3 regions of the Methylophilus sp. DMC18 genome follow, and region 3 is predicted to be linked to each of the others. Evidence: predicted binding sites of a transcription regulator. Region 3 holds the regulator's gene; each other region holds the start of a gene.
What was found. Region 3 encodes sigma-54, which starts transcription at its own class of promoters, with help from an activator protein. Its sites were predicted from a motif close to TGGCACNNTTCCTGCT; they were not measured.
Positions count from the first base shown of each region.

Region 1 (7,901 bases), on a different contig from region 3:
TCATTTGTCCCATTTTTCGTCTCGCTTGCTCGGTTGAAGGGTGGGAAGGCAAGTGATCACCTTCGTTGTGGTTGCTACTTTCTCGCAGCGCAGACGGCGGGGCTATCCGCTCCGTGCAGCCACTATCCGCATTGCGCAGCCAAATGCAGCACGCATGCAAGTTGTTGCCGAACGCGGATAGTGCAGGCAGTTTCTGGATAGTCGGCAAACTTTGCTCGCTCAATACTGCACCCGACGATACAGGGATAGGCCCTGTATGATTTTTTCAGCGCAAAGGAAACCGTATGAATATTGCGATTGTGGGTGCCGGGTTTGCCGGTTTGAGTACAGCAAAAGTGCTGACTGCATTTGGTCACCAGGTCACGGTGTTTGAGAAGGAGGCTGATGTCGGCGGGGTTTGGAGCGCCTCCAGACGCTACCCTAACCTGACCACACAAAATGTGAAGTCCACCTATGCCTTTTCAGATTTCCCCTATCCCAAGCATTATCCTGAGTGGCCGAGTGGCGAGCAGGTGCAGCACTATCTGGATGCCTATACCAAGCAGTTCAATTTTGCACACCTGATCAGCTTGAATACCGAAGTGAAATTGGCCACACCGGTTGGTCAAGGCTGGCAGCTCACCGTTAAGACCGAAGGCAAAGCAGAGGAAACGCGACATTTTGATTTTTTAATTGTCTGTAACGGAATTTTTTCGCAGCCCATGATCCCGGACTATCCGGGTGCAGCCGAATTTACCGCCGCAGGTGGCCGTATTTGCCACACCAGCGAGTTCAAGGAGCTTGCAGATGCCAAAGGCAAACATGTGCTGATTGTCGGCTACGGAAAATCTTCTACCGATGTCGCACAAGCGGTTTGCCAGCAAGCGGCGAGCACCACGGTGGTGGCCAGACATTTGATCTGGAAAGTGCCCAAACGACTCATGAATGTGCTCAATTACAAATACCTGTTTTTGACGCGCATGGGTGAAGGCTTGTTTAAATATATCCGCCTTAAAGGCATAGAGCGCTTTTTGCACGGCATCGGCAAACCAATCCGTAACAGCATGCTGAATCAGGTGCAGTGGGTCATCAACCGCCAATGCCGCCTCGAAAAACTGGGCCTCAAGCCTGACCAGCCACTAGAATCGATTGCGCGCAGTACCGTCAGCCTGGTCACCGAAGGTTTCTTTGAAAGCGTGGAAGCGGGTCATATTGACGTTGCCAAACAAAACAGCATCACAGGCTTTAGCATTGAGCATGGCGTGCGTTATGCACATTTAACCGATGGCCGCCGTTTGCCTGCCGACATTGTGATTTGCGGGACAGGCTGGCATCAGCGTGTGCCTTTTTTGAACGATGACGTGATGAAACATGTGACCGATGCGGAAGGTAATTTTGTGCTGTACCGGTCGATGGCACCGGTTGGCATGCCAGGTCTGGCGTTTAATGGTTATAACTCTTCATTCTTTAGCCAACTGAATGCCGAAGTAGGCGCTTACTGGCTGGCCGACTGGATTGGTGGAAAGATGAAGTTGCCGACCTCAGAAGCACAACGCAGCACGATCAAAGAACGTCTGGCATGGATGGAAGCGCGTACAGAAGGCAAACACTCCAAAGGCACCAATATCATTCCGTTCTCACTGCATCATATTGACGAGCTGTTATCGGACATGCGCCTGCCGCTGGGCGTCGCGACCCGCTTCAAGCAGTGGTTTTTACCAATTGATCCGGCGGATTTTCAGTATTTGCACAAGGCCCTGCTGCAGCGCCATCAACCCAACGCCGCGCAGAAAATGCCGGTACAGACCAAAACCGTTTGAAAGGCTTAGCCTCCGCCGCTCACAGGCGGAGGTCTTGAAAAGGAGTGTCTTATGATGACGTGTATTATGCTGGTGAACGCTGAGCGCCAACAAATGGCGACGGTGGCGGAAACCCTGGCATCATTAGCGCAAGTGACAGAAGTCTACTCAGTGAGTGGTCAATATGACCTGGTGGCCGTCATACAAGTCACCGGGCCCGAGGCGCTCTCTGCACTGGTGACCCATCAACTGGCTGCCATCAGCGGCATTGTGAGAACCGAAACCATGCTATCACTGCGCACGTACCGCAAACAGGATCTGGACGCCATGTTTGATATCGGGTCCAGTTAATACCGGCCACCAACTCAAGTTTGGTGAGGCAAGCGTGGATGCGGTCAAAAAAATACGGCCAGTTACCTGGCCGTTACCTCACACCCTTGTAAAACATCTCGCTGTCAAAGGCTAAGGTCAACATGCAACCTGCCTGACGATGCATCTGCATACACCGCCGATGGAAATGATGTATCAAATCCATTGATAGCAAACATTGTATGCAGGCGTGTTTCACGTTCATGCCTAAATCAAGCCCGTAAAATCAGGGTATTTTGACCAATCGCATGCGCGCCTGAATGGTAGCGGTGTGGCGATTTAAATAGCGGGTACTGCGGTGCAGATCATAAAAACGCGGGTTAGGAATCATGGCCGCCAAGCGCGCCGCTTGGGCGGGTGCCAGACTGGCGGCCGAAGCGTGAAAGTAATGCTTGGCCGCCGCTTGCGCCCCGAACACGCCCTCGCCCCACTCAATCACGTTCAGGTAGATTTCCAGAATCCGGCGCTTGGTCATGAGCTTTTCCAGCATAAAGGTAATCACCGCTTCTTGTGCTTTGCGCCAGGGCGTGCGATGCCCGGATAAAAACAAATTCTTGGCCAGTTGCTGGCTAATGGTGGAGCCGCCAGCGACGATTTTGCCCTTCTTGAGGTTTTTCTCAAAAGCGGTTTCGATCCCGACCCAGTCAAAGCCTTCATGGTCAACAAATTTGCTATCTTCCGCCGCAATCACTGCGCGTTTTAAATGGTTGCTGATCTTGGCGTAAGGCACCCACTGCTGCTGTATGGTGGCTTCGGGATGGCTTTCTTGCATCACTTCTAGCCGCGCCTGCATGAAGGCAGTGGCGTCTGGGTTGTGATCTACCCACCACAAAATATGGGCGAGTATCCAGACCTGATACAACAGTACCCAGAGCAAAAACAGGACGAAAAACAGCTTGATGCTTTGTTTCATGACTGAAAGAGGATTAGCGGAATGTCTGAATCACTGTGGCCGTGTCAGGACGCAATCCATGCCAGATAAAAAACGCTTCCGCCGCCTGCTCGATGAGCATGCCCAATCCGTCTGCCACCTGCGCACCGGCGGTACGCGCCTGCTGCATAAACGGCGTCTCCCGGCCGTACATCATGTCGTAAGCCAGGGTATGCGTGCCAAAGACATGCGATGAAAGCTGTAATGGCGTTTCAGTCAATCCTGCAGAAGTGGCATTAATGACCACATCATAGGTCTCGGTGAGTGCTGCAAACGTGGTCACGGCCAGCAAGACGCCACATTGCCCCCCCGCGTCCGCAAACTTATCCAGCATGGCTTGCGCCTTGTCCTGTGTGCGGTTAGCAATGGTCAATTGCGCCGGGCCTTGTGCAATCAACGGCAGCATCACGCCTTGCGCAGCGCCGCCTGCGCCCAGCAACAAGATTTTTTTTGCGGCCAGGGCCGTCTGGTGATGTTTGAGAATGTCATTGACCAGCCCACAGCCATCAGTATTGTCGCCCTGAATTTGCGTTTGGCCAAAACTGAGGGTGTTCACTGCCCCAGCCGCCTGCGCGCGTTCAGATAAAGTCTGGCTTAAGTCATAGGCTTCAAATTTGAATGGCACCGTGACATTTGCACCCACATACCCTTGCTGCTGCAATTGCTGCACCGTGGACGCAAAGCCATCCAGAGGTGCCAACACCTTTTCGTAAACAATCGTCTTGCCAAATTGCAGCGCAAATGCCTGGTGAATCAACGGCGATTTGCTATGTGCTATCGGGTGGCCAATGACTGCGTATTTTTCAACCGACATAGCAAGATCACCTAGTTGGACCAGGGCAAGCCTGCATGTTTCCAGCCATTGATCAGGGTTCTTTGCTTGGCCTCATTCGCTTCGCCTTCAAAGCCTTCGAGCATGTTATAGGCATTGGCATATCCAAGTTTTTGTGCCAGCAAGGCGGCATTATGGCTGCGGCCACCCGTGCGGCACATAAATACGACGGTGCGCGCAGGATCAACCAGCGCCTGTAGCTGATCGGCAAACTCAGGATTGGCAATCATGCCTGGATAAAACGCCCATTCCAGATGGGCCGCCATCGGCACGCGCCCAACCAACTCCAACTCGGCACGTGAGCGCACATCCACCAACACCGCATTTTGATCTTGGCTAATCAGCGCATACGCCTCCTGGGGCGTCATCGCGCCGGCATACGGCAAACCATTTTGCTGAGCACGCTGAGCGGCTTGTTGCAAGATTTTCTCAACACTTTCCAAAGGACACCTTCGTTCTTTTAATAAGCTAGTCAAACCGCGAGTATACCTGTGAAAGTCACGCAAGCGCATGGAGCACCATTTTTGTGCTCAATTTGTTGTTGAGCACCTTTTTGGTGCGCATTGATTTTGCTTTTTTATGTTAGATATCTCATATCCATGCAAAATGCCTGTTTTTGGGTGGCATGCTTCCTGCTACTATTACATCCTAAGATTCAATGGAATTCGTAAACCAAAAATTCCACATATCTATTTGTTTTGCTAGTTTGTGTTTTTATATTTGCTCACGTTCCGGGACATCCGCAACATGTCCCTTTTTTGCGTGCGCAAGTTGAATCATTTTAGATCTTGATCACTGAGGAGAATGTAATGTCCGTTGCAAACGTAATGAAACTGGTTGCGGAAAACGACATCAAATTTGTTGATTTCCGTTTTACCGACACCAGAGGTAAAGAGCAGCACGTGACCGTGCCAGTGTCTGCCTTCGACGAAGATAAATTTACCGAAGGTCACGCCTTTGATGGTTCTTCCATTGCTGGCTGGAAAGGCATTCAAGCCTCTGACATGCAATTGATGCCTGATGCAAGCACCGCATTCATCGATCCATTTTTTGACGAACCAACCCTGGTTCTGACCTGTGACGTGGTAGACCCTACCGATGGCAAAGGCTATGACCGTGACCCACGTAGCCTGGCTAAGCGCGCTGAAGCCTACCTGAAATCCAGCGGCCTGGGTGACACTGCTTATTTTGGTCCAGAGCCAGAGTTCTTCATTTTTGACAGCGTACAATGGGATGCCACCATGGGTGGTAGCTTTGTGAAAATCAACTCCGAAGAGGCCGCTTGGTCCTCAGGTGAAAAATTCGAGGGCGGCAACACTGGCCACCGTCCAGGCGTTAAAGGCGGCTACTTCCCAGTGCCTCCTGTCGATTCATTGCACGACATCCGCTCTGCCATGGTCATGACTTTGGAAGAACTGGGTGTGCCTGTTGAAGTGCACCACCACGAAGTGGCAACAGCCGGTCAATGTGAAATCGGTACTAAGTTTGCGACCTTGGTACAACGTGCTGACTGGACACAAATCCTGAAATACGTAGTGACTAACACAGCCCATGCTTATGGTAAAACAGCCACATTTATGCCAAAACCAATGTTTGGCGATAACGGCTCTGGTATGCACGTTCACCAATCCGTTTGGAAAGATGGTAAAAACCTGTTTGCAGGCAATGGTTATGCTGGCCTGAGCGATTTCGCTCTGTACTACATCGGCGGCATCATCAAGCATGCGCGCGCACTGAATGCGATTACCAACCCAGGTACTAACTCCTACAAGCGCTTGGTACCGCATTACGAAGCACCAGTCAAACTGGCTTACTCCGCTAAAAACCGTTCTGCTGCGATTCGTATTCCGTTCGTGCATTCTGATAAAGCCCGTCGTGTTGAAGCTCGCTTCCCAGACCCGATTGCTAACCCATACTTGGCTTTCTCAGCCCTGTTGATGGCTGGTCTGGATGGCGTTCAGAACAAGATTCACCCAGGTGAACCAGCGACTAAAGACTTGTACCATCTGCCACCAGAAGAAGATGCATTGATCCCAACGGTATGTTCATCTCTGGAACAAGCATTGGAGTATCTGGATAAAGACCGCGAGTTCTTAACACGCGGCGGCGTTTTCTCAGACGACTGGATTGATGCATACATTGCATTGAAAATGGAAGAAGTCACTAAACTGCGCCAAACACCACACCCAGTGGAATTTGGTCTGTACTACTCTTGCTAATCACAAGAGCACGCACTAAAACAGGGCAGCCCAGGCTGCCCTGTTTTTTTATGTGCGCGCTGTTTCGTCAACGTTTTTAGGCGAGCAGACGTTGATACCCTCAACGATCTACTCTAAACTATTGCCATGAAAAGACTTTTTTACATTTGCACCTTCGCGCTCATGTGCAACCAAAGCTGGGCAGATATCTACAAATATACCGACAGTAACGGCGTCACCACCTATACCAATATCAAACCCGAAGGCAAAAGCAAGGCAGAGCTCATTATTAGTGGGCCCAGAACCGCAGAGCCTCCACCCCCTGCCAGGGAGAAAAAAGCCAATGTCAGAACACCCTCTCCGGCCGATTTTCCCAAAGTCGATAATCAGACACAAAATCAACGCGACCAAAAGCGGCGAGAGCTATTAATGAACGAGCTTTCTCAAGAAAAACAAGCACTTGAGAATGCTCGCCTGTTATATGAAGAAGCCCAGAACACGCCAGAAGTCTACAGAGGCGCGAATGGCAAAACGTTTAGAAACGTCGCCAAATATGAGGAAAAGCTGCGCGTCATTGAGGCCGAAATTCAGGCGCATGAGCGTAATATCGAGCTGTTAAATAAAGAGCTCAATCTTTAAATGCACCATTTTGGGAGTTTTCTCAATCATTTTTGCGTTGTGCACAAGAATTGGCTTGGGTTTTGCTTTAAAACAGGGCGTGATTCACTCTTTTTAACAAGCTCAGGACATGGTACAGAAATCTCCCAACGGCTTTAGTGGTTTAGAGCATATTGCCACGGCAGTCATTTTGCTTAATAACCAACTAGAAGTTACTTACGCAAACTCCAGCGCCGAGATTCTGTTTGCATTTAGTGCCAACCAGATTCAAGGGGCGCATATCCATGACGTGTTTGTGAATTGCGAAATTTTGCAAATGGCCGTGACCAACGCCATTGAAACACAGAGCCCATATCGTGAGCATGAGTTTGCACTGACCACCCAACGCGGCCATACAACGGCCGTGACCTGCACAGCCACCCCTATTTCAGCCGCGTTCAACCAAACGCCGGAAGACATGCTGATTCTGGAGTTTGTGCAAATGGATCAGCAATTGCGTATTGCGCGTGAAGAGCGCATGTTGATACAGCAGCAAGCCAACTCTGAATTACTCAGGAATCTGGCGCATGAAATTCGCAACCCGCTAGGCGGCTTGCGTGGTGCGGCACAATTGCTTGAGTTTGAGTTGCCACAACCCAGCCTAAAAGAATATACCCAGGTGATTATCAAAGAGGCTGACAGACTACATAGCCTCATGGACAGACTGCTGGCACCTCATCGCGTGCCAAAATATGAGCCCACCAACATTCATGAAGTGCTGGAACGCGTACGCAGCCTGTTACTGGCGGAATCCCCCAATCATATCCGCGTGATCCGCGACTACGATACCAGCTTGCCGGAGCTCATTGGCGATCGCGAGAAACTGATACAAGCCGTGCTCAATATTGCGCGTAATGCGGCACAAGCGATGCAACAGCACCAGACCGAAGGTGCGAGTATTACTTTCCGCACGCGTGCGGAGCGCCAAATTACGCTAGCCAGAAAACGTTACCGTGTCGGGATTCATTTAGAGATTATTGATAACGGCCCAGGCATCCCTGCCGGCATCAAAGAACGCATTTTCTATCCGCTGGTATCCGGTCGCGAAGGCGGCACAGGCTTGGGCCTTGCGCTGGCGCAAACCTTTATCACCCAACACCATGGCATGATCGATTGTGACTCGCAGCCGGGTAAAA
Region 1 covers NZ_JBQUZE010000004.1:54,666-62,566, forward strand. The annotation lists gene ACT53G_RS10210 (dienelactone hydrolase family protein) at 1-13, opposite strand, end outside; gene ACT53G_RS10215 (flavin-containing monooxygenase) at 285-1,799, shown strand; gene ACT53G_RS10220 (Lrp/AsnC family transcriptional regulator) at 1,851-2,129, shown strand; gene mtgA (monofunctional biosynthetic peptidoglycan transglycosylase) at 2,374-3,060, opposite strand; gene aroE (shikimate dehydrogenase) at 3,074-3,892, opposite strand; gene ACT53G_RS10235 (rhodanese-like domain-containing protein) at 3,904-4,353, opposite strand; gene glnA (type I glutamate--ammonia ligase) at 4,720-6,129, shown strand; gene ACT53G_RS10245 (DUF4124 domain-containing protein) at 6,256-6,747, shown strand; gene glnL (nitrogen regulation protein NR(II)) at 6,857-7,901, shown strand, end outside.
Region 1: a site for sigma-54 is predicted at 4,532-4,547, ahead of glnA (type I glutamate--ammonia ligase). Genes of this name have one in related genera too.

Region 2 (7,901 bases), on a different contig from region 3:
CCAGAGGCCATCCGCGTTTCTAACGATGGCAAAAGCGTTTATATCAGCGATGAATATGGCCCTTATGTCTATCAGTTTGACCGTGCGACCGGCGCTAGAACCAATGTCTACAACTTGCCTTCTGCATTTACTGCGCAAAATTTGAGCAGCCAGGGTGCGAATGAAATCAGTGGCAATACCAGCGGCCGTGTGGCCAACAAAGGCATGGAAGGCCTGGCCATTACGCCTGATGGCAAAACACTGGTTGGCTTTGAGCAAAGCCCGCTGATTCAGGATGGCGGCGATGGTGGTCGTACCAACCGTATCGTGACGATTGATACGAAAACGGGTGCTACCAAGCAGTATGTCTATGACAACTTCCTCTCTGATAAAAACAAGACCTACAACAGTAGCGAGATTCTGGCGGTCAATGACCATACCTTCTTTGTGCTTGAGCGTGATGGCAAGGGCGCGGGTGATGGTTCCAAGGCGGATGTGAAACGTATCTACAAAATCGACCTGAATGATGCAAATGGCGATGGCGTCGTGGGTGACCAAGCGGTAGATATTGGCTCATTGAACAGTGGTGCTGGCATCAGTGGCCAAAATAACCTGCAGAGCTATGCTGTGCAAAAAAGCTTGTTCCTTGACCTGAAAGCGGCGCTCATCAATGCCGGGATTACCAATACTAACATTCCTGCCAAGCTCGAAGGCATGACTTTTGGCGAGGACATCATGGAGGGTGGCGTGCTGTATCACACCCTGTATGTGGCCAATGATAATGACTTTGTGCCAGGCATCGCAGGGGACAACAAGTTCTTTGTGTTCAAGTTTACCGATGCAGACTTGAATGGCAGTCAATTTGTGAACCAGGCATTGTCCGTCAGTGCCGTGCCTGAGCCAGCCAATGTTTCGATGCTGATTTCTGGCCTGTTCCTGATGGGTTGGTTGCAACGTCGTCGTCAGCGCTAATCGAGCTGTTGTGAGTAAAAAGCCGCCTTTACAAGGCGGCTTTTTTTATGCGGCTGGATCGTTTGAAAATCGTTCATCGTCGTTGGCAAACACCAGCGGCTCAACTTTTTTCCAGTAGCGGCTAAACCGCATCAGCTCATGGTCGCTGAAGTGGGTGTCATAGAGGCTGGGTTCTTGTAGCCAAGTAAGTCGTGCATCGTCAGCCGCTGCTTTGAGCAGCGCGTTCGGAGTGTTCTGGCTGATGATATGCCTCTGCGAATAGCTTGCCAGTACTTGTGCTGTGCTGCCAAGCCATATGTCTGTCTCTGGGATTTCGCTCAGGCAATCGGCCATGAATTGCAGGCGTTTCAGGGGCCATTGCCCATAAAGTGCAGGGTCAAATGCAAAGACGCGAGGGGCCTTACTCTTTAGTAGAGCATGCTCTGGCGATAACATTTCGTCATGAAGCCAAACCACAGCACTGTTGTCACGAAGGGGCAAATGCTGCGCTGTTATTTCCACAGGCAAATACACGCTGTGGCTGGCAGCAGCCTCATCACCTGTTTGCGGCGGAGGGGCGCCAAACAATTGTTGATGCAATGTTTCGTAGCTGGCATCGAACGGGCAACGCACAGGACATTGCTGGCACCAGTGTCCGCCGCCGAATTTGACGATATTCTCTTTGTTGAAGAAATAAGGTTTATGGCTAAAGCTGGCGCCTATCCATTGCCATGAGAGGTGATTGGAAGCTAGGTCACCATCCAGCAGGTTTTGTTCAAACCAGTCTGCCGCCTGGCGCCAGTCTACTTTTAACCAGTGCAATACATAGGCTGCAAACCACATGCGGGCATGGTTGTGTACGTAACCCTCTTGTCGCAGCTGACGCACAATTTCATCCATGCATACCAGCCCGGTGAATCCCTGCGCAATAAAGTCAGGCAAGGGTTGTGTACCCAGGGCCACTTTAGGTGACTCCATGGGTTGTTTGATTGCCTCACCAAAACGGTACCAGACCTGCCTGAAGTAGTCGCGATAGCTGAGCTCGGCAATCAGTTTGACACCGCGCTTGCCAGCGCTTTGGCGGACGCTGTTCACCGTCTCTTGCAAGGACAGACAGCCATGGCGCAAGTAAGGCGAAAGCCGGGTGGCTGCGCCATCCAGATGATTCCGGGTCTGGTGATACGCATCGGCATCAATGGTCGCCAGTCGCTGCAATGCCGTGACGCGGCCGCCTTGCCAGCGGTCGTCCAAATCTGGTCCGCTGGCCTGCGGAAAGCAGGTGCGGATTTGTGCCAGCCGTTCCCGGCGGTCAGTCGCAAGCGTAAGGCGGACAGGCGGTTGAGTCATTCCCCCATTTTGACACAAGTAGTGATACCATGCGCTCAAAGATTCGTGGTCGTTTATTCATCGTGGTTTGGGGGGGCGGGTTATGCAGACAGGATGGTGGTGGTGCGGATTGGGCCTGGTGCTGTTATGCTCGGAAATGTTGCTCGGCACCTTGTACTTGTTATGGCTAGGCATTGCCGCACTGGCAATGGCAGCGCTCACTCTGTTTTGGCCTGAGATGTCATTGGCCTTACAAGCCCTGAATTATGCCGTGCTGGCGGCACTGGCCTTGACCATCATGCGCAAGCTGGAGAAACGCAAGCCTGACTTGCGGGTTGGACAGGCGCAGGGCGAGGAGATCGGTCGTGAAGGCGTGGTGATTGAGGCTATTTCTCCCATGCAACCGGGCAAGATCCGGTTTGCACAAGGGGTATTGGGTAGCCGCGAATGGGTGGCATATGCCGATACGGCCATGGCTGTGCAACAAGCGGCAATCATTGTCGCCGTGGAAGGCAACAGCCTGCGTGTGGCGCCTGCCCACCACGGTTAATCGTTTTAATTATTGAGGGGAGTCGTTATGACCGAAGTCAGTGTCATTGTGATCGTACTGGTAGTGATCGCCATCGTGAAAGGGGTACGTATTGTGCCGCAGGGCGAAGAATGGGTGGTCGAGCGGCTCGGTAAATTTGCCGGCATTCTCAAGCCAGGCCTCAATGTGATCAACCCGGTATTCAGTAATGTCAGTTACAAGGTGACCACCAAAGACATCATTCTCGATGTCCCAGAGCAGGAGGTGATCACCCGTGATAACGCGGTGATTCTGGCCAATGCGGTGGCGTTTATCAAGGTGACCAATATCGAGCGTGCGGTCTACGGCATCGAAAATTTTCGTGAAGCCATGCGCAATATGGTGCAAACCAGTTTGCGTTCGATCATCGGTGGCATGGATCTGAACCATGCGCTGACCTCGCGTGACCGGATCAAGGCGGAGCTTAAAGAGGCGATTGCCGATGAGGCGCTGGACTGGGGTCTCACCGTGAAAAGTGTGGAGATTCAAGACATCAAACCCTCTGCCAATATGCAGGATGCGATGGAGCGCCAGGCAGCGGCCGAGCGGGAGCGTGTTGCTGTGGTGACCGAAGCCGAAGGCGCCAAGCAGTCTTTGATCTTGAATGCCGAAGCCCGCCTGGAAGCCGCGCGTAAAGACGCAGAGGCGCAAATGGTGGGGGCCCAAGCCTCAGCGGCGGCGATTAAAATGATTGCCGAGGCGGTCAAGGAAAACAATACCTCCGCCACCTTTTTGCTGGGGGACCGCTATATTCAATCAATGCAAAAAATGGCCGACTCCAACAATAGCAAAATTGTGGTGTTGCCAGGCGATGTGGTGAGTGCGGTCAAAAATCTGGTAGGCGGCAGCAAATAAGTCGATCAGGGTTAGCGTTTAATTGCCGCCACGCGCTGGGTTTTGGCGTGGCTGGCATATTTCCTGCATCACACTGCTTAAAATCATAATATTATTGAGGATCAGCAGTGGCTATACGCGTCGCTTTACATCACCGCACCCGCTATCAATTTGACCGCCTGGTCAATCTTTCGCCACACGAAGTCCGCCTCAAGCCCGCTGCCCACGCGCGCACGCCGATTTTGTCGTATTCTCTGACGGTTAATCCTCAGCAGCATTTTATCAACTGGCAGCAAGACCCCTACGGCAACTACATTGCCCGTTACGTATTCCCCGAAATGGTGCGTGAGCTCGACTTTACGGTCGATTTGGTGGCAGATATGACCGTCATCAATCCGTTTGATTTTTTTGTCGAGAAATATGCCGAGCATTACCCCTTTAACTATACTGCGCAGCAGGCGTTCGAGCTGACCGCCTATTTGCAGCCCGATCCGGTCGGGCCCTTGTTGCAGGCGTGGATGACGGAAATGCGGCAAGCCGTGATCAAACCCGAAGTCGGCATTGTCGACTTTCTGGTGGCCGTCAATCAGCGTTTGCAGGCTGAAATCGGCTATACCGTGCGCATGGAGCCGGGCATACAAACCCCGGAAGAGTCTCTGCAGAAGCGCACAGGGTCTTGCCGGGACTCCGCCTGGTTGCTGGTGCAAATCATGCGCCACCTGGGCTTGGCCGCGCGCTTTGTTTCCGGCTACCTGATTCAGCTCAAGGCCGACGTTGCGGCGCTGGATGGCCCCAGTGGCACCGACAAGGATTTTACCGATTTGCATGCCTGGACCGAGGTGTTTATTCCCGGCGCAGGATGGGTTGGGTTAGATCCTACCTCTGGACTGATGGCCGGAGAGGGGCATATTCCGTTGGCGTGTACGGCGATCCCTTCCTCGGCAGCGCCAGTGACTGGCTTTACCGATATCGCCGAGGTCACGTTCACGCATGAGATGACAGTAACGCGCATTCACGAAGACCCGCGCGTGACCAAGCCTTACAGCGAAGCGGACTGGCAGGCCATCCTCAAGCTGGGTGACAAGGTGGATGTTGAGCTCAAGAAGCACGATGTGCGGCTGACGCAAGGCGGCGAACCGACTTTTGTGTCGATTGATGATATGGATGGCGCACAATGGAACACTCTTGCACTGGGAGATCACAAGCGCCAGCTGGCCGGTGACCTGGCTTTGCGTCTGAAAGCGCACTTTGCCCCGGATGGCTTTTTGCATTATGGCCAGGGCAAGTGGTATCCCGGTGAGCCTTTGCCGCGCTGGGCCATCAATATTTACTGGCGCCCGGATGGCAAGCCGGTGTGGCGCGATGCCAGCCTGTTTTCAGCCGAAGGTCATAATGACGGCTATGGCGTAGCGCAGGCAGAAGCTTTTTCCCGGCATCTGGCTGACATGTTGGGCTTTCCCAAAGCTTGTGTGATTGCCGCTTATGAAGACGTGATGAGTCTCGCGCAACAAGAGCAGCAGTTACCGGTGAATCTCGATCCGCTCAAGCTGGATTTGCAGGATGCGACAGAGCGCAAACGGCTGGCAGATTTGCTCAACCAGGGCTTGGGGCAAGTGGTTGGCTATGTTATGCCGCTCAAGCCGGACGAGAGCCAGTCTGCCGGGGCATGGCTGACCAGCAAGTGGCCCTTGCGCCGTGAACATTTGTATCTGCTGGGTGGCGACTCGCCCATGGGCTTGCGCTTGCCCTTGTCCTCGCTGCCATGGCAGTTGCCTGCAGAAATGGAGCCAGAATTTCCCCTGGACCCGTTTGAGCCACAGGCAGCGTTGGCGACCGCCAAATCACCCACGGTGCGGATCAAGCACAAAACAACGCAGCCGCTGGCTCGGGAAGTGGTCCATACCGCGTTATGCGTACAGGTGCGCAATGGCCGGCTGTATGTGTTTATGCCGCCAGTGAGTCGACTGGAAGACTATCTGGATTTACTAAGTGCCATTGAGCAAACTGCGGCCGATTTGAAACTCAAGCTGTGGCTGGAGGGGTATCCCCCGCCGCGCGACAGCAGGCTCAAGTTGCTCAGTGTGACGCCGGACCCCGGCGTCATCGAAGTGAATATCCACCCGGCGAAAACCTGGAAAGAGCTGGTGACAAACATCAACGTCTTGTACGACGAGGCGCGTCTGTGCCGGCTAGGCACTGAGAAATTCATGCTGGACGGCCGCCACACCGGCACCGGTGGCGGTAACCATGTCACGCTGGGTGGGGAAACGCCGGCGGATAGCCCCATGTTGCGGCGCCCGGATGTATTACGTAGTCTGATTACCTACTGGCAAAATCACCCCGCCTTGTCTTATCTGTTTTCAGGGACCTTTATTGGCCCGACCAGTCAGGCACCGCGCGTGGATGAGGCCAGGGATGACAATTTGTATGAGTTGGCGATTGCTTTTCAGCAGATGGAACAAGCCTTACCCGCAGGCAAAGAAAGCGAGCAGCCGTGGCTGGTCGACCGGCTACTACGCAATTTGCTGGTGGATTTAACCGGTAACACGCACCGCTCGGAGTTTTCCATCGACAAACTCTATTCGCCGGATGGCCCCACTGGCCGCCTTGGGCTGGTGGAATTCCGTGCTTTTGAAATGCCGCCGCATGCGCGCATGAGTTTGCTGCAAAGCCTGTTACTGCGTGCGCTGGTGGCCCGCTTCTGGAAAACGCCATATACCGGCAAACTGGTGCACTGGGGCACCGAGCTGCATGACCGCTGGATGTTGCCGCACTTCGTGACGCAAGACATCGCCGATGTCGTGGCCGATTTGCGCGATGCAGGTTATGCCTTTGAACAGCGCTGGTTTGAGCCCTTTGTCGAGTTCCGTTTTCCGCGCTATGGCACCGCGGCCTATCATGGCGTGGAGTTGGAATTGCGCCAGGCCATAGAGCCTTGGAATGTACTGGGTGAAGAAATGGCGGGTGGTGGCACCGCGCGTTACGTGGACTCTTCCGTCGAGCGCATGCAGTTGCGTGTGCGGGGCCTGACCGATGGCCGCCATGTGGTGACCTGTAATGGCCGACCCTTGCCGCTGCAACCAACCGGCCATGCCGGGGAATATGTGGCTGGCATCCGCTTCCGTGCCTGGAGTCCGTGGTCAGCGCTGCATCCGACCATTCCGGTGCAAGCGCCGCTGGTGTTTGATCTGGTCGATACCTGGAGTGAAAAATCCCTGGGAGGATGCACCTACCATGTCTCGCACCCAGGGGGGCGCAATTACAATACGTTCCCGGTGAATGCCAATGAAGCTGAGGCACGGCGTTTTGCACGCTTCTGGGCGCATGGCCATACGGCGGGCAAGGTGACTGTGGTAAAAGAACCACCGAATCCACGTTTTCCATTTACGCTGGACCTGCGATGGCAGCCGAATGTGTGAACATCCTGTTACACTCAAGGTCTTGTTTAAGAGGCCGCGCGTTTGAGTCGCACCATGATCCTCGCTTAACCACGCATGCAACCAGTGCTTAATCAACTTTATTTTTCTGACCGCTATAACGAACTGTTGGATGGCAGGGGCCAGCCACGTCCGCACTGGCAGGCCCTGGTTTCTCAGCTGGAGAGTGAAGAGCCTGCCGTCATGCGCAAGCGCATGGAGGCCGTGCAGCGTCAGATTCGTGATAATGGCGTGACGTATAACGTCTATGCAGACACGCATGGCGTGCAGCGGCCGTGGGATCTGGATGTCTTGCCGCTGATTATTCCCTCGCATGAGTGGCAGCATATCGCTGCTGCCGTGGCGCAGCGGGCCACCTTACTCAATCAGGTGTTACTGGACGTATATGGTGAACAACGCCTGTTTGCCAGCGGCCAACTGCCGCCGGCGCTGATTTACGGTCATAACGGCTTTTTGCCTTCTTGTGTCGGCATTCCGCATTACGACAATATTGCCCTGCATAACTATGCCGTGGATATTGCGCGCTCGCCCAACGGGCAGTGGTGGGTGGTGTCTGACCGGACCCAGTCGCCCACCGGGGCTGGTTATGCGCTGGAAAACCGTACCATTATTTCCAGTGTGTTCCCCGAAATGTTCCGCGACCTCAATATTGAGCGCTTGAGCGGCTTTTTTGCCAGCATGCGTGACAGTCTGGCACATTGGGGGCACCGCGTTGCACAAAATCAGGCACAGACTGTCCCTGGCATCGCGCCACTGAGTCAGGGGGAGCCGCCACTGGTGGTGATTTTGACGCCAGGACCGTATAA
Region 2 covers NZ_JBQUZE010000004.1:312,468-320,368, forward strand. The annotation lists gene ACT53G_RS11430 (esterase-like activity of phytase family protein) at 1-951, shown strand, start outside; gene ACT53G_RS11435 (FAD-binding domain-containing protein) at 997-2,277, opposite strand; gene ACT53G_RS11440 (NfeD family protein) at 2,360-2,806, shown strand; gene ACT53G_RS11445 (SPFH domain-containing protein) at 2,834-3,679, shown strand; gene ACT53G_RS11450 (transglutaminase family protein) at 3,787-7,077, shown strand; gene ACT53G_RS11455 (circularly permuted type 2 ATP-grasp protein) at 7,153-7,901, shown strand, end outside.
Region 2: a site for sigma-54 is predicted at 3,732-3,747, ahead of ACT53G_RS11450 (transglutaminase family protein). Genes of this name have one in related genera too.

Region 3 (7,901 bases):
GTCACGGCCTCGGCACGGATGTCGGCGAGCTTAAGCAGTTGCTTGACGGCTTGCGCGTAGAGTTCTGCGAGCTGGTTAGCAACCACTGCGGCCTCGTGTAACTCGTTATTGGCGGGCGTGTGCAAGGCCAGTAGGCGCTGTTTAAGCGCGTCAGGGTAGGGCAGAAAATAGGTGGCCGTTTGTGTCAGTTGCTCGCCCCGTTGCGAGGTGAGCACGGCATCCACCCCGTCCAGGCTGGTACCGGACATCAGTCCAATAAACAAACGTGGCTGGGAGCGATCGGCAGAAACTTGCATGGGTGTCATTTTAACACTGCTCCAGCCGCGCTTACAGAAATGCATGGGATTACGTTAAAATAGCTGTTTTACTTATTTGAGACGGTGCCATCAGTGCGCATCGTTGTATTTGACGGATACCCGCATGACCGATACCAAACAACCCTCATCTGAAGTGCCAGCATTGAGCCCAGAAATTGCCAAGGCGTTGGCCATTATCAAGCGTGGCGCAGATGAGTTACTGATCGAGCAGGAGCTGGTCGAGAAACTGAAAACAGGCAAGCCGTTACGTGTGAAAGCAGGCTTTGACCCTACCGCGCCCGACTTGCACCTGGGTCATACCGTCCTCATTAATAAATTGCGCCAGTTGCAGGATCTGGGCCATCAGATTTTATTCCTGATCGGTGACTTTACCGGCATGATTGGTGACCCGACTGGCAAAAGCGCCACCCGTCCACCCTTAACCGTGGAGCAGGTCAAGGCCAACGCCGATACCTATGCCGCACAAGTCTTCAAGATTCTTGATCCTGCCAAAACCGAAATTGTCTTTAACTCCAACTGGTTAAGTGAACTTGGCGCGGCGGGGATGATTAAACTGGCTGCCAGCCATACCGTGGCCCGCATGCTGGAGCGCGATGACTTCTCCAAACGCTTCAAGGGTAATCAACCGATTGCGATTCACGAGTTTCTGTACCCGTTACTGCAAGGATATGATTCGGTCGCCCTGCAAGCGGATCTTGAGCTCGGTGGTACCGACCAGAAGTTTAACCTGCTCATGGGGCGTGAGTTGCAAAAGCAGGCCGGCCAGTCGCAGCAATGTGTGCTGATGATGCCGCTGCTGGAAGGGTTGGATGGCGTCAATAAAATGTCTAAATCACTCGGTAACTACATTGGCATTAGCGAGGCGCCAGAGACTATTTTTGCCAAGATCATGTCGATTTCAGATGAACTGATGTGGCGCTATATTGATTTGCTGTCTTTTGCGACGCTGGAAACCATTGCCGAATGGAAGGCGCAAGTCGCCAGCGGTGAAAATCCCCGCAATATCAAGGTCGGCTTTGCCCAAGAAATTGTGGCGCGTTTCCATGGTCAAGCCGCGGCTGAAAAAGCCTTGCAGGACTTCCAGACCCGTGCCAAAGGCGGCATCCCGGATGACGTGCCCGAAGTTGAAGTGACCATTGAAGGCGAGAGCATCGGCATTAGCCAATTGTTAAAACAGGCGGGCTTGGTTGAAAGCACCAGTGAAGCCATGCGCGCAGTGCAGCAAGGCGGCGTCAAGCTCGACAGCGTCAAGGTGGATGATAAGAATCTGCCTTTGACTAAAGGTGTGACAGTGATCGCCCAGGTGGGTAAACGTAAATTTGCCAAGATCACAATCAGGTGATTTGAGCTGAGAAACAAAAAAGGCCGCATCTGCGGCCTTTTTTGTTTAGAGCGTTTTGCGCAAGTTCGCGGGCGGAATATTCAGGGACTCGCGATATTTGGCTATGGTACGGCGGGCAACGACGATACCTTGTTGTGCCAGTGTGTCGGTGATCTGGTTGTCCGACAAAGGCTTTTTCGGGTTTTCTTCGGCCACCATTTGCTTGATCAAGGCGCGGATAGCGGTGGCAGAGCAGGAGCCGCCTGCATCTGTGGCCACCGAGCTGCCAAAGAAGTATTTGAGTTCATAGACGCCACGCGGTGTGAGCATATACTTATGTGTGGTGACGCGGGAAACTGTGCTTTCATGCAAGTCGAGTTCTTCGGCGATTTCACGCAGCACCAGTGGCCGCATGGCAATTTCACCATGTTCAAAGAAGTTGCGCTGGCGATCTACAATGGCTTGTGACACGCGCAAAATGGTCGAGAAGCGCTGCTGGATATTTTTAATCATCCACTTGGCTTCCTGCATCTGGCTTTGCAGGTATTGGCCTGAACTCTCGCGGTTGCGCTTGAGGATGTCCGCATACATCTGGTTGATGCGCAGTTTGGGGATCACGCCATCATTTAAGGAGGCGACCCAAATGCCCTTGATTTTTTTAACCACCACATCGTGCTGGATAAAGTGATCGTGACTAAAGCTGGAAAACTCGCTGCCGGGTCTGGGGTTTTGCTGGCGGATCAGGTGCTGCGCCGCCTTGAGTACCGCTTCATCGCAACCAAGCACCTTGCGCAGTTTGACAAAGTCTTTGTTGGCCAGCAGCGCCAGGTGGTCTTTGGCAATGGCAATGGCAGTTTGCAAGTGTGGCGTTTCTTGCGGCAAACGCGTCAGTTGCAAGAGCAGGCACTCGCGTAAATCGCGCGCACCAACGCCTACAGGGTCCAGATTCTGGATCAGCTTGAGGGCGGTTTCCAGTTCCAGCAGCTCGACCTCAAGTTCGAGCGGCAAGTGCTCTACAATCTCCTGCAGATCTTGCTCCAGATAGCCATCATCAGTGATGCTATCCAGTAGCAGTTTGACCAGGCTCATGTCTCGTTGCGACAAATGTGCCAGTTGTATCTGGTCAATCAGATGCTCGCGCAAACTGATGCTGGTGGTTTCCTGTCTGGAAAAGTCACTGTCTTCGTCTTCCTGATGATTGCGTCCGGCTTCGTCCCAGTTGCTGGTGCTGCCAAACTCTTCATAATCATCTTCAAACTCTGGCGGCGTGAATTCCTCGTTTAAATTGGGCAGGTCGCTCTCGCTCCCGCCCAGCTCATCGTGCAAGTCTTCACGCAGACTTTCTGCCGGTGCGGTGATCTCTTGCTGTGTTGCCATGTCAAACGAGCTGGCATCTGTCGGCTCAGCTTCTACAGTGGGGGGAGGCGGTGTGTTATCTTCAAACTCGCCTTCTTCACCGTCTGACATTTCCAGTAACGGGTTTTCCTGCAGGATGGTTTCCAGTTCCTGGTTCAGTTCCAGCGTGGAAAGTTGCAGCAAACGGATCGATTGCTGCAGCTGCGGCGTCAGCGCCAGATTTTGCGAAATACGTAATTGCAGGTTCTGTTTCATGACGGATTACAGCCTAAAATTCTTGCCCAGATACACTTCACGCACACCTTCGTTCTGAATGATTTCATCGGGCGTGCCTGCTGCAAACACAGCGCCTTCATTGACAATATAAGCGCGGTCACAGATATCCAGCGTTTCGCGCACATTGTGGTCGGTGATTAAAATACCAATATTCTGACTGCTCAGGTAGCGGATGATTTTCTGGATTTCGATCACCGCAATCGGATCAATCCCGGCGAACGGTTCATCCAGCAAAATAAATTTAGGGTCAGTGGCCAGGCAGCGCGCAATTTCAACGCGTCGACGTTCGCCACCAGACAAGCTGACGGCCTGACTGTTGCGGATGTGCTGGATATGCAATTGATCCAGCAAGGACTCAAGCCTCGCCTCACGCTGCTCTTCCGTATAGGGACGGGTTTCAAGAATGGCGAGGATGTTGTCGGTTACGCTGAGCTTGCGAAAAATGGATGCTTCTTGGGGCAGATAAGCCAGGCCCATGCGCGCGCGCTCATGCATGGGCGCGCGGCTCACGTCGGCGCCATTCAGCGTAATGTTGCCTTCATCCAGCGCAACCAACCCGACAATCATGTAAAAGCTGGTGGTTTTGCCTGCCCCGTTGGGACCCAGCAAGCCGATCACTTCGCCACTGCGTAACTCAAGCGTCGTGTTTTTGACGACGGTACGGCCCTGATAGGTTTTTTTCAGGCGGTTGACCTGCAAATGGTTCTGATCTGCTGCCATGGTTTCCATCTTTATGCTTACTCTTTGCCTTGCTCACCAGTGTTTTCGGCAGGGGCAGGTTCGACCTTGAGTTGCAAGGAGCGATTCATCCGTAACCCCTGTTGAGAGGTTGGCTTGTTGTCAATGACAGGCGGTGTGGTTTTATTTTTAGGCTGTATGGTGGCCTTGACGCGGCTGCCAGCCGTTCCGTTCGGGTTGGCTTTTGTGCCGCCAATCACCTCGGCATACTCGGCGTTGGCGTCGTAGCTAATGTAGTCCCCGGTCACGATGTCTTCACCACGTTTAACCCAGGCATTGGTATACAGTTGCACTTTATCCATGCGGGCGTTGTATTCGATACGTTGACCACTGCCTTGCATCCACTCGTCTTTACCGGTGCGTTTTTGCTTGAATGTGGTGGGGTTGCCGGTACAGGTGCTATGTTGAAAGCCGTCCTGATCCTCGCGTACGATCATTTTGTCCGCCTTGATTTGCAAGGTGCCCTGATTAAGAATCACGTTGCCCGTGTAGATACTGATTTTTTTAGCATCGTTCACGGTCACGGTATCCGCCTCAAGCTCTATTGGTTGATCTCGGTCGGATTCTTCGGCCAGCACACTCAGCGGCATGGACAATAGCGCCCATACGCTCATGCAGATCGCTAAAAATAAGGGCTTGTGCGTGTTCAACTCATTTCTCCATAATCAACGGTCATTGGCGTTCTGTGTTTGACGCCTGGGCCGGGCTTGCCAAATTGCTGGCGACGGGTGGACGCTCATAATGCACATGCACCCGGTTAAACAATTGCATGGTATCAGCCCGGTTATCAAAACGCATGCCCGTGCCTGTAATCACTGTCGCAGGTTTTTGGCGGATGACCACCGGCTGGTCTGTGTGTGCCACCTCGGTGTCCGGCTCCAGCCAAAGCCGCTCGGTTTGCATTTGTGTTTCTGGCTTGGTGGCAGAGGCTTGGCGGATCACCTTGACCTGTTTGCTAAACTCCACCAGTTTACCATTGGCGGAAACACGTCCTTGCTGACCATAAATTTGCGTGTAAGGCTTGTTCAGGCCAAACTGGGTAAAGCGTGGCCGCTGCAATTCTGTATAGTCATTGGCAGGAAAGTGGCGCATTTTTGCGGCCGCCAGTACATATTTGGTATTACCGGACGCATCCGTGCGGGTACTCACAAAGTTGTACAACATGTAGTCCGGCGCTTGGCGATTAAGTATGTTCATTTTGAGTGCTTGCTCTTGTACATTCTGGTTAATCCAGAAGGTCAGCAGCGCCAGCAACAGCATTAACGCAATCGGCAACAAAATGGGGTGTTTAAGCATGCCTGAATTCTAATGCCTGTTTAAGCTAAACGACTTTGGCTTTCAATAAGTCATGCATATTGAATGCCCCTACCAACTGCCCTTGGGCATCTACTGCCAAAAAGCCATTTATTTTGTGGTGCTCCATCATGTTAACTGCTTCAACCGCCATCTGATTCGTCTCCAGCAAATACGGCTGTTTGTTCATCACGGTATCAATGGATGCCTGTGGATTGTTCTTGCCCTGCATAAACAAGCGGCGCAAATCGCCATCGGTAAAAATGCCTATTGGGCGTTGCGCGTGGTCCACAATAGCCGTGAAGCCCATGCCCTTGAGTGAAATTTGCGTGATGGCTTCCTGAATGGAGGCGTGTTGATCAATTTGGGGCACGGCCTCGCCGGTACGCATGACATCCTTGATGCGCACCAGTAGCCGTCTGCCCAAGCTGCCACCGGGATGCGAACGGGCGAAATCTTCGGCAGTGAACTCACGCAAATCCAGCACACAAAGTGCTAAGGCATCGCCAAGGGCCAAGGCCGCTGTCGTGCTGGCTGTGGGAGCCAAGCCGAGTGGGCAAGCCTCATGGCTCACGGCAGCACTCAAATGCACTTCCGACTCACGTGACAAGGTGGAGTCTTCGCTGCCCGTGATGCTCAACACCCGAGCACCGATGCGGCGGATCGCCGGCAAAATATTAATAATTTCATCACTCTCGCCAGAGTTGGACAGCGCGATCACCACATCTTCTGCCGTAATCATGCCCAAGTCGCCGTGACTGGCCTCGGCCGGGTGCATGAAAAACGCTGGTGTGCCGGTACTGGCCAAGGTGGCCGCAATTTTGCCGCCGATATGGCCGGATTTGCCCATGCCCGTGACCACCACCCGGCCCTTGCAGGCCAGAATCATATGGACGGCGGCCTCAAAAGCCGAGCCAATGCGGTCTGCCAGATGCCTGATTTCATCGGCTTCGTGCAACAACACCCCTCGTGCGCGCGACACGATATCGGGTGTTTTAACAAGATGGATGCCGGAATTTGCTGTCATCATGGCGGGTAAGTATAACAAGCGAGTTGCCTGACAATAAAGTAAAACACCCTTTTTTTACGGTTTTTTTATTCTCAGGCACATTTTTTGCATAAAACAAAGTTTTGTGGCACGATGCATCATCCTGAAACAATTGCGTTTCATAATAGACCTTGACCCTTCAGCGCTGGCTGATGGCGATCAAACCCCTGTTTGACCGGCTTGGTATAAATGCGTTAGAGCTTTGCATGTTTGATTCCCTGATACATCTTTTATTACTGCTGACCAGCTCGGTCTTCGCCGTGGGCTTGTTCCGCATCCTCGGCTTGCCTGCCATGCTGGCCTATTTTGTCATCGGCATCGTGCTGGGCCCGCACGCCCTGGGCTTGCTGGAGGACGAAGAATCCGGTCGCCAGGTGGCCGAGTTTGGTATCGTGTTTTTGATGTTTAGCATCGGTCTCGAGTTTAGTCTGCCTAAGCTGTATGCCATGCGAAAAACGCTGTTCGGGCTAGGGGGCGGACAGGTCGTGCTGACCTTGCTGGCCAGTCTGGTGCTGGGCAAAGTGGCCGGGCTCAGCCTGACTTCTGCTTTTATCATTGGTGCGGCCATCACCATGTCCTCGACCGCGATTGTGTCCAAAATTCTGATGGAGCGTGTAGACCTGAACTCCAGACATGGTCGTCTCAGTATCGGCGTGCTGCTATTCCAGGATCTGGCCGTGATTCCAATTCTGGTATTGATCCAGACGCTAGGCTCGCACAGCGACAATTGGCTGGATGTGCTGGGGCTGACGCTGTTCAAGTCGTCTGTGCTGCTGTTTTTACTGTTCAAGTTCGGGAAAAACATCCTTAACTTCTGGTTTGAGCTGGTCGCCAAACAGCGCTCACGCGAGTTGTTTGTGCTCAATGTGCTGATGGTGACCCTGCTGATGGCGGCAGCCACCAACTATGTCGGCTTGTCCTTTGCGCTGGGGGCCTTTGTGGCCGGGATGCTGATTTCCGAGACCAAATACCGTTATCAGGTTGAATCAGATATTGCGCCTTTCCGCGATATCTTGCTGGGTCTGTTTTTTATCAGCGTCGGCATGCTGCTCGACGTTTCCGTATTGATCAATCATATTGTATTGATTGTTTTCCTGTTAGCCCTGTTCCTGGTGTTCAAGATTGGCCTGATTGCCTTTTTAACCAAGTTGTATGGCTTTGAGATGGGCGTCGGTGTCCGTACCGGCATTATTCTTGGCCAGGCGGGGGAGTTCAGTTTTGTGGTGCTGGCCCTGGGCTTGCAAACGCATTTGATCGACGGCGAGTCCCTACAGCTTGTGCTGTCCGTGGCCGTGCTTTCTATGCTGGTGGCGCCGTTCATTATTCAATATAACGGCAGGATTGCGCGCAAACTGGTCAAGAGTTATACGCGTAATAGCTACAAGGTGGTGGAGACTATTCAGGAGCACAGCCTCGATTTGCGCGACCATGTCATCATCTGCGGCTATGGCCGCAGTGGTCAGTATCTGGGCCGCTTTTTGCGCGAAGAAAATATCCCCTATGTGGCCCTGGATATGGATGCCAGCCGCGTTCAGGAAGCCGCCGCCGCCGG
Region 3 covers NZ_JBQUZE010000007.1:1,870-9,770, reverse strand. The annotation lists gene ACT53G_RS14090 (anhydro-N-acetylmuramic acid kinase) at 1-296, opposite strand, end outside; gene tyrS (tyrosine--tRNA ligase) at 421-1,659, shown strand; gene ACT53G_RS14080 (RNA polymerase factor sigma-54) at 1,705-3,249, opposite strand; gene lptB (LPS export ABC transporter ATP-binding protein) at 3,256-3,999, opposite strand; gene lptA (lipopolysaccharide transport periplasmic protein LptA) at 4,008-4,622, opposite strand; gene lptC (LPS export ABC transporter periplasmic protein LptC) at 4,681-5,304, opposite strand; gene ACT53G_RS14060 (KpsF/GutQ family sugar-phosphate isomerase) at 5,330-6,331, opposite strand; gene ACT53G_RS14055 (cation:proton antiporter) at 6,556-7,901, shown strand, end outside.